Regions from separate parts of the Flammeovirga sp. SubArs3 genome, predicted to be linked through region 1. Evidence: riboswitches for the same ligand, from Rfam matches in the RefSeq annotation. Region 1 holds a riboswitch; the other holds the start of a gene.

Region 1 (8,312 bases):
CTGATTTCATTCCAAGTGCTCCATCCTTATTGGCTCCTGAATATAAAATACCAATGAGTTTTTCTTTAAAAGTATATGCAGCAGTTTGAAATGTTAAATCAATGGCCGGCCTGGAATTATTAATTAAACCTTCAGTAGAAAGTGAAATTGAATTACCAAGCTCTACACATAAATGATAATTGGCAGGAGCGAGGTAGACCATTCCTGGTCGGATCGTTTCTTTATCTTGAGGTTCTACAATTGTTTTAGAACTTCTTATAGATAATGCTTCGATAAAACCATGCCTAACATGTTTTAAACGATGTAGACATAAAATTATTGGTATCGGAAAATCCTTTGGTATGTCAGCTAAAAGTTGAGTAATTGGCTTAAAACTTCCTGCAGAACCCCCGATGACAATACATTTGTATTTTTTCTCGAAAACAGATTTGTCAATTAAATTGCTCATCCGGTTCTGTTTTACTCTTTAATTTTTTTATAAACCTTCTCCTCGTTATTAACTACAACGAATTTATTAGCGATATCACACCAAATTAATGACTCCTTTGAGCCAATAGCTAGATTGCCATATTTGAATAAACTTCCGTGTAGTTTTTTCAATACTTCGTTTTGTAATGTCTGATTGAAGTATATCATTACATTTCTACATAGAATGAGATCGAACTTTGAGAAGGGGTTTCCTTTGACTAAATCTTGCACTCTGAATGAGACTCTATCAAGTAGTTCTGGTTTTACATGGTAAAAACCGTCCCTTTCGATGAAATAGTCATAAATAGAACTTTTTCCACCAAACCTTTCATAGTTGGATTGGTTAAGTTCCATATTTTTTGCGTTGAAAGCAGCTTTCTTGGCTTTACTAATTATTGATTTATCTATGTCTGTAGCAATGATGGTAGCTTTGTCTAGAGTTCCCATTTCCTCTAGCATAATACACATAGAAATAACTTCTTCCCCAGAAGAACATCCAGCATGCCAAATATTGATCTTTTGATGCTCGTTTAAGATTTCAGGAATGATTTCATCACGAAGTGAAATCCAAAATGTAGGATCTCTAAACATCTCAGTAACATTGACGGTAATTTCTGAGACAAAATCTTGAAAGAATCCAGGGTTGTCTTTGAACTTACGGATTAATGCATCTACTGAACTGAATTTATATAACTCCACAACTCTTCTTACTCTTCTTGTAAAAGAAGACATTGCGTAGTTTTTGAAATCATAGTCAAAATTATCATCAATATATTGGGTTAGCCTTCTTAGCTCTGCGATTTCAATGTCTCTTTGCATATTGAAAATACGTAATGGGATTTCTATAAAAAGTGTTAGATAAAAAAATTTCTTGTTTAAATAAAGCCTGATGATAAATACGAAAAAATCCTTTTTTCATTTAAATACGAAAAAAGGATTGAATATAAAGTATTTGTTCTAGCTTATCTTCTAGATTTTACAAGTTGTGGGCAATCTGAGTGCATATCCATCACCTCGTATTTTTTTCTTTCTTTTTGGAAGTAAGAAGAAGATGCATTTCCTGAGCTGCTTGAACATGAAAAAACTAATGCACCCAAAGTGATCAATGCTAATGTCGTGAAGAATCTATTCTTAATATTGTTCATTTTGCTTCTGTCTTTTAAGTAGAATGTTAAATCGGAGTTCGATTATTACAATTTACTAAAAAACAAAAGGCGTGCCTAATTTGATAACAGAATTCTTTTTTTACTCTTTTGCTTAAAGAATGAGCTAATTGCACCAGCAATTTTATGTGTTTCTACTAAAAAACCATCATGTCCATACAGGGATGTAATCTCTTCGTAAGTTACATTTGGAATGTGTTGAGTGATGTATCTTTGCTCCGAAACTGGGAATAAAACATCGCTTGTAATTCCGATTACTTGAGTGTAAGCTTCAATAGATTGTAATGCTTCTTCTAAAGACTTTCGATTTCTACCCATGTTATGAGAATCCATGGCTTTGGAAAGTGTCCAGTATGAGTAGGCATTAAATCGTTTGGTCAGCTTGTCTCCCTGATATTGTTGGTAAGTAGAGGCTCTATAATTATCAGTAATGTTATCGTCTTTATCTGTCTGAGTAGCCTCGTAAGTGCTATAATTTCTGTATGAAAGCATAGCAACAGCTCTAGCCGCTTTTAGGCCGTTAATACCAGCATTTTCATCATTATCTCCCCATGTAGGATCTGCTTCGATAGCCATTCTCTGTGCTTCATTGAAAGCGATACCCCATGCAGAATGTCTAGCATTGGTAGCACAGATGATTAGGTTGTCCATTAATTTTGGTTGTTGAACAGCCCATTCTAGTGCTTGCTGTCCCCCTAAAGAACCTCCAATAAGAGTATTGATTTTATCAATGCCCAAATGATTTCTTAGAATCTCCAATGAACCGACAATGTCTCTAATAGTAATATTAGGGAAATCTTTGTAATAAGGTTTATTGGTGGCAGGGTTGACAGATGTTGGTCCTGTTGAGCCATAGCATGATCCTAAAACATTAACGCAGATAATGAAATGATCTTTTTCATTAAAAATGCAGTCATTGCCAAATAAACCATTCCACCAATCAAACACTTCCGCATTACCGGTTAATGCATGACAAACCCAAACTACATTGGAAAAATCTTTCTTCATTTTTCCAGCAGTAAAGTAATTCAGTGTGAATTCAGGTAAGCTCTCCCCAAGTTCAAGGTCATACTGATTATTATATGTAAAAGAATGCTCTTGCATTGTATTTTCAGATTGGTATTGATGTTCTATTAAAAGCAATGATGAGAAGATGTACATCAGCCTAATCTAGGATGCAAAATATTGGTGTGTGTAGTAGAAGGAGGATCCTTTCAGACGTTCCGATATTTGCTTATAGCTCCTAAAAATTTAGGCTAGGATGTAGCACCTTTTCACTTTTGTGATGGTTGCTAGAGGGTCTTAGAGCCTAGTCTCTGGCCTCTTCTTTATAAACACTTACGTCTTACTTAGATGTAAATGGTATGATGCTTCAAAGTAAAGTGAGAATTTAATAAAAAACAAACCCTCGCTTTTTTATTTGAATAAAACGAGGGTTTTTAGCTGTATTTTTAGAAATATTATAACTCAACTATGATTCCAATAGAAGGTTGAACAATTCCGTTGGTTGTCTCGATATATTTCGGAGAATACTTACTTGGGTCGTTTGGATCAGTGACTGGGTTTCCATTTTGATCTACTTCTGTAGTAAGTATTGGTTGTCCTTTAGACTGATATCCGTACATGTTCTGAATATCAAAATAAACATTTAAACTCCACTTGTCGAAGTAATAATATTTATCCACTCTAACATCTAATTGGTGATTGGCTGATAAACGTAATGTATTTACTTGAGAATAATCTTTTACGCCTCTTCTTTCTGCATCCCATACTTGTTTATCCATAGAAGCATCTACATCATATGGGGTATAGGGTGTGCCACCTGAATAAAGCCATCTAGCACCAATTTCCCAATTTCTCTTAAGTTTCTTACCACCAGTTAAACTAACAATATTTCTACTGTCCCAAGAAGAAGGAGCATAAACGTTAGGGTCGGCATTTGTAAATTCAGACTGAACGTAAGTGTAGGCTAGAATACCATAAAAACCCTTGAAGAATTTTTGTTGAGCCATAAACTCTATACCTCTAGATCTACCTTTTGATGTACTTGTTACAGCTTCAGATCCAATTACTCCAAAATCGGCACCCAAGTTGGCTAATGAGATTTCATTGTTGATAGAGTATGGGTATTGATCGTATAACTTTTGGAACCCTTCAACTGTAAACTTTAAGTTCTTTTCAGGAATCTTGTATTCAAAACCACCAACTAGTTGTTTGTTTCTAATGTATAATAAACCATTGTCCTTGTTTACAAAGTCTTCACCCTCTTTGTATCCTAACGTAGTGTAAGTAGGTAATTGGTAATAAATGCCTGTGTTGAAGTTTAAACTCCATCTAGGAGTAAATTGATACGATGCTGAAAATCTTGGTGAAAACTGATCTAATAAATTATTCATAGAATCAGAATAATCATTGGCATCTACTCTCGCTCCTAATGATAGAGTTACTTTATCTTGGGCTAATTTTTTTGAAACAGTAGTAAATCCACCCCATTTGTTTAGAGGTAGTACACTATTAAAGTTGATTGTTTCTAATTCCCCAGTGGAGTAATCATATAATGTTTGGTAAGTTTGGTTGGTATAATTAGCATACTCGTAACTAACACCATATGAAAAAGTAAATCCAGTATTTGTGAAAGTTAACCCTTCAAGTCTAAATTTATTCTCCGCTTCTGTTGAATTGTAATCGTAAATCTTACTTTGTGATCTATCGTTGTTCGGATATTTGAACTGATTATTTGTAAGCATGTTTCTTGATGCTACAAATGTAAATGTTGAATTGTCTCTAAAGTGCTCATATTTAGCTCCAATAGTATAATTCCATTGATTTTGCTCAGGAGTATTATTCAAGATGTAAAGGTTTTCTTCATAATCCTCATCAGTTGGTTCACCTGGTGAATCAGCTAATTTGAATTGATCAATTGCTCCAAGACCAATAATTGATATTTTATTGCGTTGGTCAATTTCATATTTATATTTTAATTGGAAGTCATTGTAAGTTGGTAGAAAAGGTAAGCCTAACACACTGAATAATGCTTGTAGATATGATTGTCTTGCTGAAACAATGATTGAAGACTTTTCTGTGACTGGACCTTCAAAAGTTACACCTATGTCAGATGTTCCTAGGATAATGTTTGTTGTGTGTTGATCAGTTCGTCCATCTTTTTGTGTGAATTCCATCACTGATGAAAGTGCATTGCCGCGACCTGCAGGATAGGCTCCTGAAAAGAATTCAACGTTTTCGATAAAATCTACATTAATCATCCCTACTGGTCCACCTGATGCACCTTGTGTAGCGAAGTGATTAATGTTAGGAATTTCAATGCCGTCTAAATAAAACCTGTTCTCATTTGGGGCACCACCTCTAATTAAAATATCATTTCTAAATGATGCTGTCGATGCAACGCCTGGAAGTGATTGTAACACTCTTGAAATATCCCTATTTGCACCCGGCGCTCTTTTAACTTCTGTAACACCAATTCTTTGTACTGAAACAGGGCTTTCATCTGACTTATAAAAGCCATTGGCAATCACTTCTACTTCGTTAAGCTCTTGGGTAGAAGGAGTTAAGGAGAAATTAATAACTGCGGGACGAGCATTTGAAACTTCTACCTCTTGTGAAGCAGGGCCATAACCAACGTAATTAACAACAATGTTATATAGACCGGGTTCTAGATTTTCAATTTGATATTTACCGTTATCGTCGGTAGTAGCACCAGTAGATGTGCCTTGAATAACAACAGTAGCGTACGGTACAGGTTCGTTTCTTGGAAGTTCCGTTACAGTTCCTCTGATAATACCTTTCTGTGCAAAAGCAGTAGAAGCTAATATGAAGATATTAAAAAGTACTAGAAAGTTTTTCATAATAATTGTTTCTTAAGTTCCATTCGTTAACACAGAACTTTAAGAATTGTTTTAAAAAAATAAGGAGATTGATAATAAGTTGATGCAAGTTAAAATTGACTTTTTATTTTTAAAACATTTTAACAGTAAAATTCTAAAAAAAGTACAAAAATGGAGATTTCCTCATGTGTGTGCTTTGTTTTTAATTCATTGTATGGAAATAAAGGTTTAATCTAATTTTTTTATCTTAGTTCATCTCATAAGAATTAAATGAAAATTAAAATAATCTATTATGAATATTGAAGATTTTAGGAATTACTGTCTTAGTAAAAAAGGAGTGACAGAAGGCTTTCCATTCGATGAAACGACATTAGTTTTTAAGGTTGGAGAAAAAGTGTTTACGATCACTAACATAGAAATGTTCGAGAGTATAAATGTGAAGTGTGATCCAGAGTTGGCAATAGAATTACGTGAGAGATACACTTCTGTATTACCGGGATATCACATGAATAAAAAGCATTGGAATACTATAGTAGTAAATAGTGATATGGACGACAGTGAAGTGAAAAAGTGGGTGGATCATTCCTATCAATTGGTCTTCGATAAACTTCCTAAGAAAATAAAGGACGTACTTGTAGATTAATCTGTAAAAGTGTGAAAAATCAATAAATTCTATCTTTTTGTTGATAATTTGGTAATAAATGGATGAAAATTATAAATAATTGATGATTAAATAATATTTTTGAGTTTGCGATTGTAACAAAAGACAGAATTAGTAATCATGGCTGACAAGAAATTTTTTGTAATTGACTTCGATAGTACGTTTACCAAAGTAGAAGCATTGGATATTTTAAGTGATATCCTTTATGAAGGTACGGACAAAAAAATTGAAGTAGGGGAGAGAATTAAAGATCTTACTGATCAGGCAATGGCTGGAGAACTGTCTTTTAGAGAAGCATTGGAGCAACGTTTAGCGTTGTTGGAGGCGACGAAAAAAGATGTATCTCAATTGTCTGACGAGTTGAAAAAACTAGTTTCTGAATCAGTAAAAAGAAATAGAGAGTTTTTCACAAAAGAGAAAGATAATGTATTGATTGTCTCCAGTGGTTTTAAAGACTTCATTACACCTGTAGTAAAAGAGTATGGTATTAAAGAAGAGAATATCTATGCAAATACTTTTACTTACAATGATAAAGATGAAGTAACTGGTTTTGATGCTTCAAATCCACTTTCTGAGCATAAAGGTAAAGTGAAGTTGATGAAAGAATTAGCATTAGACGGAGACGTTTATGTTATCGGAGACGGTTATACTGATTATGAAATTAGAGAGGCAGGATTAGCAAAAACGTTTTTTGCGTTTACTGAAAATGTGAAAAGAGAAAAAGTATTAGCTAAAGCAGATGTGGAGGCTAGTAGTTTTGATGAAATATTATACTCGATTAAACATCCTATGGCAACATCATTCCCAAAGAGTAAAATAAAAGTTCTTCTTTTAGAAAATGTGCATCAAGATGCTAAACAAAAATTAGAAGACGAAGGATATCAAGTTGAGCTTCTTGGTGGAGCTTTAGACGAAGATGAATTATGTGAAAAGATTAAAGGTGTTCACATCTTGGGTATTCGTTCTAAAACAATGCTAACAAGAAAAGTAGTAGAGGCTGCAGATAGATTGATGATTGTAGGTGCATTCTGTATTGGTACAAACCAAATAGATTTAGATGCATGTACAGAGCATGGTGTATGTGTATTCAACGCTCCTTTTAGTAATACTCGTTCTGTTGTGGAAATGGCAATTGGTGAGATTATTTTACTAATGCGTCAAATTCCAAGACGTTTACGTCAAATGGATAGAGGTGAGTGGAGTAAGTCTGCGTCTGGTAGCTTTGAAGTAAGAGGTAAGAAGCTAGGTATTATCGGATACGGTAATATTGGTTCTCAATTATCTATTCTTGCAGAGATGTTAGGTATGGATGTTTATTACTATGATGTAGTGGAGAAGCTTGCTTTAGGTAATGCTACAAAACTTTCGTCATTAGATGAGCTTTTAGCTATTTCTGATGTAGTATCATTGCATGTTGATGGTAGACCAGAAAATAAGAGATTCTTTACTGGTGAGCATATCAATAAGATGAAAAAAGGTGCAATCCTTGTCAACTTAGCTCGTGGTCCAGTTGTTGAATTAGATGCGTTACAAGCAGCATTAGATTCGAAACATTTAGCAGGTGCTGCAATTGATGTATTCCCTGTTGAACCAAAGAATAATAATGATACTTTTGATGCTCCAGTTAAAGGTGATAACCTTATCTTAACTCCACACATTGGAGGTAGTACTTTGGAAGCACAAGAAAATATTGCCGATTTTGTTCCTGGTAAAATGATTGAATATGTAAATACAGGTAGCTCATTCAATAGTGTGAACTTCCCTAATGTTCAGTTACCTCGTTTAGAAAACGGACATAGATTACTTCATATTCACAAAAACGTATCTGGTATCTTAGCTCAGATGAACAACGTTTTTGCTAAACACGGATGTAATATCTTAGGCCAATATCTTAAGACTAACGAAGAGATTGGTTATGTGATCACTGATATCGATCAGTCTTACAATCCTGAATTGTTAGAAGATATGAAAGCAATCGATAATACAATTAAGTTTAGAACATTATATTAATAGAACCATTTTAGGTTAAATATAAGGAATAGGGTACATGAAAGTGTATCCTATTTTTTTATTTGCATTTTTAAAAGTGAATGATCATTTTTACAATAGAGCTTATCTATTGATAGATTCTGAAATATTATAACTGATAAACGATAATCATTTAAAAACTATGTCTGA
Region 2 (8,312 bases), on a different contig from region 1:
TTGGATCAGTATTCCATTTATCAACTTTACTTTCCAACCCTCTGATTTAGCTCGATTGGCCTTAATTACCAATATGGCATCCATGCTATGGAAAAGGCAACGAGATATTGGAGAGTTCAATAAAGCCATAGTACCTCTACTAGTATGGACAGGTATTATCTGTGGATTGATCGGTGTTTCAGATATTTCAACTGCATCGTTATTGTTTCTAACGATCATGCTTCAATTATTTATTGGACGTGTTCCTGTTAAGTATTTAGTGATGCTAGTAGGTATCGGCATTCTGGCAGGAGCTTTTGTTTATCAATTTGGTCAAAGAGGTGGTACTGCTGTTAGTCGTCTTACCTCATTTATGAGTGAAACAGAAGTACCTTATCAAGCTGAGCAATCTTATATAGCTATATCAACAGGCGGATTATGGGGTAAAGGTGTTGGAGATAGTACGCAAAGAAACTTTCTACCTCATTCCTATTCTGATTTTGTTTTTGCAATTGTAGTAGAAGAATACGGATTGATTGGGGCTATAGTCATCATTGGATTATATCTTACTCTACTTTATCGGGGAATGATTATCGTTGCCAATAGTCAAAAAGCATTCGGGGGTTTATTAGCGTCGGGGCTCACCTTTAGCTTAATACTTCAATCTTTTGTTCATATGGGCGTAGTCGTTGGATTATTACCATTAACAGGTCTTCCATTACCTTTAATTAGTATGGGTGGTACTTCCTTATTATTTACAGGTATGACCATCGGAATTATTCTTTCAGTAAGTAAATCGACTCAAGAAGAATCGGAAGAAGTTCGTTTCAAAAGGGCAGAAAGATCGAAAAAAAGAATGGGACAAGATGGAACAAACAGACCTAAAAACGTACGATTGAATTCATAATATAAAAGAATCATACATATTATTTTCCTTGTCTTAATATTTAGACAAGAACACAAAAGTCACTCTAATCTAAGGGTGACTTTCTTTATTTATTACAAATCATTCAACTGTCTATAAGAATAATACCATACTTAAAAAGTACATGAAATGAGAAGTCATAATTATTTGGTCTAAAATAATCACAAAAGCAACGAAACCTCACTTCTCTTTTTTTTACCTCATCAACTTTTGACAAGACATTGATGTTTGTTTAATTGAATTCCTGTTAGACCTAATTTTAAAATTCTATTCAATCTATGACTTACAGCACTACTATTCAGGATCAGTATAAGAAGATGCTACATACTATTTCTCAGCAGATCAGAAGCAATTCTGTTGGCGAATTAGAGATCTTACACAAAAGTATACATCAACTCTGTAAGCTATCCGGGAGTAGTTATGGCTTCATAGGTTTAGTAGAAGACCAACATTACTTAACGAACTATAAACAACTTATAGAATGTAACCAAAATCATGGCCGTATCCCTATGATGGGGAACGGTCCATTATCAACGCCATCAAAGGCACATCGTTATTTGAAATTATCGTATCATAGAAGAGTACCATTTTTCAGTTTCGATCAAGAACGTTTTAATAGTGGAATGTCTTGGTTTTCTTATATACTGATCCCTATCTATGACAACTCCAGACAAGTTGGATTAATTGGTTTATGTGATAGAAAAAGTGGTTATGATAAGAACTTTATATTAGAAATTTCTCCTATATGCAGAGAACTAAGAAAGATCATACTACAGAATTTCTATAAAACAGATATTTCTAGAGCACAACCTGTATACAGTTATTCTGTACATACTGAATCTCCAGCTTTTGATATAATGCTCACTATAGATGATTTTTACAATACTAAATTGAGTAATATCGTCTGGACCCAATACTTTGGCTCTAATAAAGCATTGATCACTGATTTAATTGTAAAAGAGGATCACGCTTCTTTTTATGATTTAATCCAAAAAGCAAGAACTACAGGATTATCTCAGAATACAACATTAAGATTTAAGCGTAAGAATAAAACCTTGTATTTTAAAACAAGGATTCTTTTTCTGAGAAAGTCCCATCAAATACAAATTATTGCACAAGATATATCCGACCGATTCTCACAGTCAACAGACAGTAAGGTTCGAAAGGACTATCTTCGGCCTATTAGACTTTTGTTTTAAAAACCCAATAAAATATTAGATACTATAGTGTGACTACTTAAAAATATTTCTTTACCTAAAAATACCTATTCAGTCTTATTGGATAGGTATTCTTCTATTTTAGAGAGAAGTGAATTACCATAAAACTTAGGAGAAGAATGGTCTTGTTTATTTCTTAATCCTAATAGTTTTTCAGCTTGTAACATCGTTAAGCTCCTTAACTTTACTTCTTCAGAGGATGATACAAAACCTCCTTTTAAGATGGCATAGCATTCTTGTAAATTCAATTCAAAAGGTTCTTTTTGCATGTTAGTTTACACATTTAAGTGGTATTAAATTGCAAGCTACATCAAGATATTGGGAGGATTCTGCTTTTATTTTGTCTTAGAATCAGACCACATCGATTTTGCCACCGTGGCTTGCTTTGCTCGGTTGGCACCATTTAAGGTTCTTGATGTTTTCAGTACAATTTTAGTAAACAGATTTATTCCGAGCAATTAATTTCAATTCATTAACACTACTGTCTTACCTATTAAAATGATTACGCTCACCTTCATCATCATATTTCGGCATTTTTTTGTAAATTGATTACAAACCTAAATAACATGCAATCGATTAAATTCTGTAGTTACTCTTTAATACTTTTCCTTTTTCTTACAAGTTGTGAATCAGACAAAGAGGCGATCAAGAATGAAGCATACCCTCTTGAACTCCCTTCACATTTTGGAAAACAATATACATTACCAGATCACAACCCTACAACTACTGTTGGTGTTGAATTGGGACGTATGTTATTTTACGACACCCAATTATCAAGAGATCAGTCTACTTCATGTGCTACTTGTCATCAACAAAAATTGGCATTTACAGATGGAAAAGCATTAGCCGAAGGAATTCACGGTAGAGTGGGTACTTTTAGTAGTATGTCTATCCAAAATGCCCCTTGGCAAGCTAAATTCTTTTGGGATGGAAGAGCAAACTCTTTAGAGCAACAAGCCTTAGAACCTATTGAAAATCCTTTGGAAATGGATATGACACTAACAGAAGTGATTGAGCGGTTAACTTCTGACGATAGATATCCTGAACTATTTAAGATTGTATTTGGTAGTGAAGAAATTACAGAAGAAAGAATTGGTATGTCAATCGCTCAATTCGAAAGAACATTAATCTCAAGTAATTCAAAATATGATCAATACCTAAAAGGTAGCTATACCCCTACTGAAGAAGAATTATTGGGTATACAGTTATTCTTCACACACCCAGAACCATCACAGAACTTAAGAGGTGGTAACTGTGGCGACTGCCACCTAAATATTCTAACTTCTGGAGATGGTAAAGGATTTCGTGGTTTCCACAATAATGGTTTAGATAATGATGAACAACTAAAAGATGGATTAATGACGGTAAGTGGGTCTATCTATGACAAGGGCAAATTTAAAGCTCCAACATTAAGAAATATTGCTGTAACAGCTCCATATATGCATGATGGAAGGTTTTCGACTCTTGAAGAGGTTATTGAACATTACGATGAACATATCGTGATGAGTGCCACACTAGACCCTTTGATCAGAGAAGCAAGCAATGAACCTATTTTTCCAGGAGACCCAATAGTATTGCATTTAACAGCAAAAGAAAAGAAAGCTATATTAAGCTTCTTGAAAATGTTAACCGATGAAACCTTCCTTAATGACCCCAAGTTTTCTAACCCATTTACGGATGAATAAATAACTTATGGTTCTACTACTTCAGATAGTCTTTTTAATAATCGTTTACAAGTAAAGGCTACCTCAATAATTTTATGCAAATTTGTTTACCTTTTGTTAAAAAAGGATCGGATTATCATTCAAAAAGATTCAAATATATATTATGAGTTTAGATAAAGAACTTGAAAAAAGAAGTAGAAATACCTGTGAATTATGTGGTGCCACTGAAAATTTATCTCCTTATTTAGTTGAACCAAAGTCATCTAAAGATACATCAGACCACGCTTACTTATGTAGTAATTGTCAAACTCAGATTGATAATGCTGATCAGATGGATGTGAACCATTGGAGATGTCTTAACGATAGTATGTGGAATGAAAATCATGCTGTACAAGTTCTTGCATGGAGAATGCTAACCAGATTAAGAAGTGAAGGTTGGCCTCAAGATCTTTTAGATATGCTTTATTTAGACGAAGATACTCAAGCATGGGCAGAAGCCACAGGTGAAGGTATTTCTGATGAAGATAAAGTGATCCACAAAGATGCCAACGGTGCTACATTGGAAAATGGAGATTCAGTTGTTCTTATTAAGGATCTAAATGTAAAAGGTGCTAACTTTACAGCAAAGAGAGGTACAGCTGTTCGCAATATCTCATTAGTTCATGACAACCCCGAACATATTGAAGGTAAGGTAAACGGTCAGCAGATTGTGATACTTACAAAATATGTAAAGAAATAAATTGGGAATTAATTATCAACATTCTCATAATCTTGAAGCCTTGTTGGATATTTCCTTCAAGGCTTTTTCTTTCTCTCATTTTTAGGATTTTCTCACAACTTATTCTATCAGTTTAATAACTTTTCACCAAACTATTGTTACCTAAAATTTATTAACGAGTTTAACCACTGATTGTGTGCGACTTTAAACTAATAAACACCGTATACTAACTACTGTCAATTAACGATTTCCAACCTATTGTTTACATTATGAATGAGGGGAGCAACAACAAGTTACATACTTTATCATCAATTAGTATTTTAGATTTAATATCATCATTCTCAAATCAATTAACATTGGAATCACAGAAAGAAGTGATTAAAAATGTACTATTGATTAGAAATGTTGATTACAGAGATCATGAAAGAATTCTAAACATTGATAATCTTTCGAAGAAAAAAGTGATATACCATGTCTTGGAAGAATTTAACCTACCTCCAGTAGATATCTATATCACCGAATTATTGGATTGCTTAGAAATGGAAATTTCACTTCATTCTAAAAATACACAATAGATTACTGAACATACAAAAGTGATTACACTCGCATTAGTAAGATCTATTGTCTACCTTTTCGTCTTCTATTTTTTTGATATCTCGGTACTCCTGAAAAGGAATCTGTAATAGATTCTTGATGGGTTCATTCTCTTGTGGGCTCATATGAGTATCAATTCCATATGTCAACATTTTATTATCTACATTGGCATATGTTCCAAACACATGATCCCAAACTGAAAATATATTTCCATAGTTGGTATCCGTTAAAGGCTGTTGAAAATGATGATGTACATGATGCATATTTGGAGTAACAAATAAACAAGCCACTATTGCGTTTAATTTTTCTGGCAAAATAATATTTGCATGATTAAACTGAGAAAATATTACAGACAAAGACTGATATAGAAAGATCATGTAAATAGGAGCTCCAACAACAAATACCGCTAAAATTGTCGCAAACAACCTAAGAAAGCTTTCTCCCGGGTGATGCCTATTTGCAGTGGTAGTATCCACATTAGTATCTGTATGGTGAATCAGGTGAAAAAGCCAAAACCACTTTACCTTGTGATTAAGGTAATGAATACCATATGCACCTATTAAGTCCAAAAACAACAAACCAATTAATATTACTATAGGTGTAGGTAAGAAATCTAACCACGACATGATACCAAATTGATGATTTGTTACCCAGTCTGAAGTCCATACCATTACAAATGCCAAAGATAGATTTACAATTGCTGTAGTTATCGTAAAGAATATATTAGTTGCAGCATGTTTCCATTTGATATATGAGAATCTAAAAAGAGGGAATAAACCTTCCAACATCCAAAAAAAAGTAATCCCACCAACTAATAAGACAGTTCTGTGGCTTGATGGCATAGTTGAAAAGTATTCGATAAGTCGTTCCATAGTCGTGAAAATAATTGAATAGTTATTCAATATATTAAATCCTCGAAAAGAAAGCCACTGTTAATAGAATATTGAACTAAGGAAATTTGATAAAATTCTATTTTATTTAATTATTACAACACTTTATTAGAAATATACAATTTAACAAAATAATAAAACATCAATCTTAGAATAGTACAATAAAATTGATCGATTTTGGCTCTAAAAACGCCTTTTGTTAACAAATAGACTACTAATTCTTTAACATCATATTAGAGAATCGTTAATAATTGTAACTTTTTAAAACCCCTCCCGTTACTTAAACCATAACCTGAAACACTAAAAGAAACATCAAAAAGGATCATCAACTAGACTAGCTTCTTTAACAATCATATTTTGTATGACAAAGTAAACAGAAGACTTAACATCATTGATATGATGCATAGTTGACTCCTTATTCTAACCCCAATTTTACTATTTCTTATTGTATAATTATCCTACTAACTTTTACTCTATCTTACATAAAACAAGGGCACATCCCGAGTTACAAATCATTGTGCTCTTGTTTTCTTATGACCCTTTTCCCCCATTCTCAATCCTCTTACTATAGAGAAAAATATTTAACCGAATTATTTGTTGCTTTTTGATTAACAATTCGTTGGTTGAGACTTCTTATGACATTCAAAAGAATACTTATATACACCACAATATCACAAATGAGGTTAATACCTCAAAACACAGTAGAAAAGTTACTTAAACTTACCGGTACTTATCCGGTAAGTTTTTTATTTTATAAAGATATCATGTTCTAAAGTCATTAGTCTTTTAATGAAAAAAGACTGCTCATTCCAATATCCTTTATTCAAGTCTGCTACAACGACCCCTGTACTTGTACCACAATGTATCATTTTCACATCTTCCTTTTCTATGCGATAGATAATTCCTATATGATACACGTCTTTATAATTATTGGCATTTTCTGCTCCAAAGCATACGATATCCCCTTCTTGAACTTGCCCTAACGGAATTGACTTTCCCAACATGGCAATCCTCTTTGAATTATGAGGGAACTCGAATCCAAATTGTTTGTATACATACAGTACAAATCCTGAACAATCAAACCCATCGTACGGGTCTTCTTTAGCATATTTGTAGGGAACTCCGATATAATCGTCTGCTTTTTTGGCAATTTTCTCAGGAGAAGTTTTGATGTCTTCCGCTTTAAAAAAAGTTTCATAGATACCTTCAGAAAAAGAAAAAGAAAAAGGTGAAATTTCCTCTACTTCCGCTGTAAGAATAGGAGATGCTTCCTCTTTAATATTTAATGGTTCATCAAATAATTTAATACTCCAATTATTGGCTAAATCTGCCTCATCTGGACGATCAAAAGTGATAGACTTATCATAAAATTCTTCAAGGTACTGTCTTAATTTATTAGTTAATACGCGATCTTTTTTTTGAGGGTCATCAATTTTTTGACAATACAATTCATAGTTTTTTAGTGATGTATTGATATATCTCCACTGTGTTTTAGCATAGTTCAATTGTCCCTGCCCTTCGAACCAAGCAGCCCAACTCATATACAAAAAAGGATAAGCTGCATCAGGATATTTCTGCTGTGCTTTCATGCCTAAATGCATTACCTTTTCATACTTCCCTTTATTTAATGTCTTTCGTAATTTTTCTATTGACTGAGCATGTAATGAATGAATCGTAATTATTCCGATAAAGAGTAATAGTAACTTTTTCATGATCCAGTAAGACAAAAGTTTTCAGTTTATCAATTCACATATCACTTTGTTTTTTTAAATTGTAATATCAAAATGAAGAATGCAGTGATATATATCAAAAGTACGTAATTTTTAAGAATTTACTGTATTGCTTATCAAGCAAATAAGCATTGAATGATTTTGTTGCTGTCGTTTTAAATAAAGAAAATACAAAATACCCCTAATAATATGAACTACGCTGTCCAGCCTGGAGACACATTATACGGCATTGCCCGAAAACATAACCTATCTACTGATGACTTAATTTCATTAAATAATTGGTCGTCTGTACCCACTTTACAAATTGGTCAAGAAATTATTGTAGGAAAAAGTAGTACTCCACAAAACAATACAAAAGTCGAACCTGCTTCAAGTGGTAAAACACATACTGTTGTTAAAGGTGATTCATTGTACGCTATAGGAAGAAAATATAATATATCCCCTGCGAGAATACTTACTGAAAATAACTTAGGAACAAATGCAGGAATATACATTGGGCAGGTTTTAAAAATCCCAAGTGAAGAGCAAGAGAAAACAACAACCGTTACACCTACTCCAAATACATCAGGACAACAGAAAATTCATAAGGTTGATG

The links. A riboswitch is a leader RNA that binds a small molecule or an ion and turns the genes downstream of it on or off. The one in region 1 is predicted to bind S-adenosylmethionine.
Region 2: linked by a shared signal. The riboswitch ahead of QL232_RS14790 (hypothetical protein) and the one ahead of metX (homoserine O-acetyltransferase) in region 1 are both predicted to bind S-adenosylmethionine.

The regions. Positions count from the first base shown of each region.
Region 1 is NZ_CANDOA010000008.1:166,994-175,305, reverse strand. Features, by position in the region: gene QL232_RS21120 (chemotaxis protein CheB) at 1-448, opposite strand, end outside; gene QL232_RS21115 (protein-glutamate O-methyltransferase CheR) at 460-1,287, opposite strand; gene QL232_RS21110 (hypothetical protein) at 1,431-1,613, opposite strand; gene metX (homoserine O-acetyltransferase) at 1,689-2,735, opposite strand; SAM riboswitch class I at 2,863-2,968, opposite strand; gene QL232_RS21100 (TonB-dependent receptor) at 3,092-5,494, opposite strand; gene QL232_RS21095 (MmcQ/YjbR family DNA-binding protein) at 5,766-6,116, shown strand; gene serA (phosphoglycerate dehydrogenase) at 6,255-8,144, shown strand; gene QL232_RS21085 (DUF2147 domain-containing protein) at 8,305-8,312, shown strand, end outside.
Region 2 is NZ_CANDOA010000004.1:600,367-608,678, reverse strand. Features, by position in the region: gene QL232_RS14800 (FtsW/RodA/SpoVE family cell cycle protein) at 1-886, shown strand, start outside; gene QL232_RS14795 (hypothetical protein) at 1,183-2,103, shown strand; gene QL232_RS14790 (hypothetical protein) at 2,169-2,390, opposite strand; SAM-I-IV-variant riboswitch at 2,448-2,545, opposite strand; gene QL232_RS14785 (cytochrome c peroxidase) at 2,688-3,806, shown strand; gene QL232_RS14780 (alkylphosphonate utilization protein) at 3,949-4,524, shown strand; gene QL232_RS14775 (hypothetical protein) at 4,773-5,078, shown strand; gene QL232_RS14770 (sterol desaturase family protein) at 5,112-5,969, opposite strand; gene QL232_RS14765 (C40 family peptidase) at 6,734-7,699, opposite strand; gene QL232_RS14760 (LysM peptidoglycan-binding domain-containing protein) at 7,907-8,312, shown strand, end outside.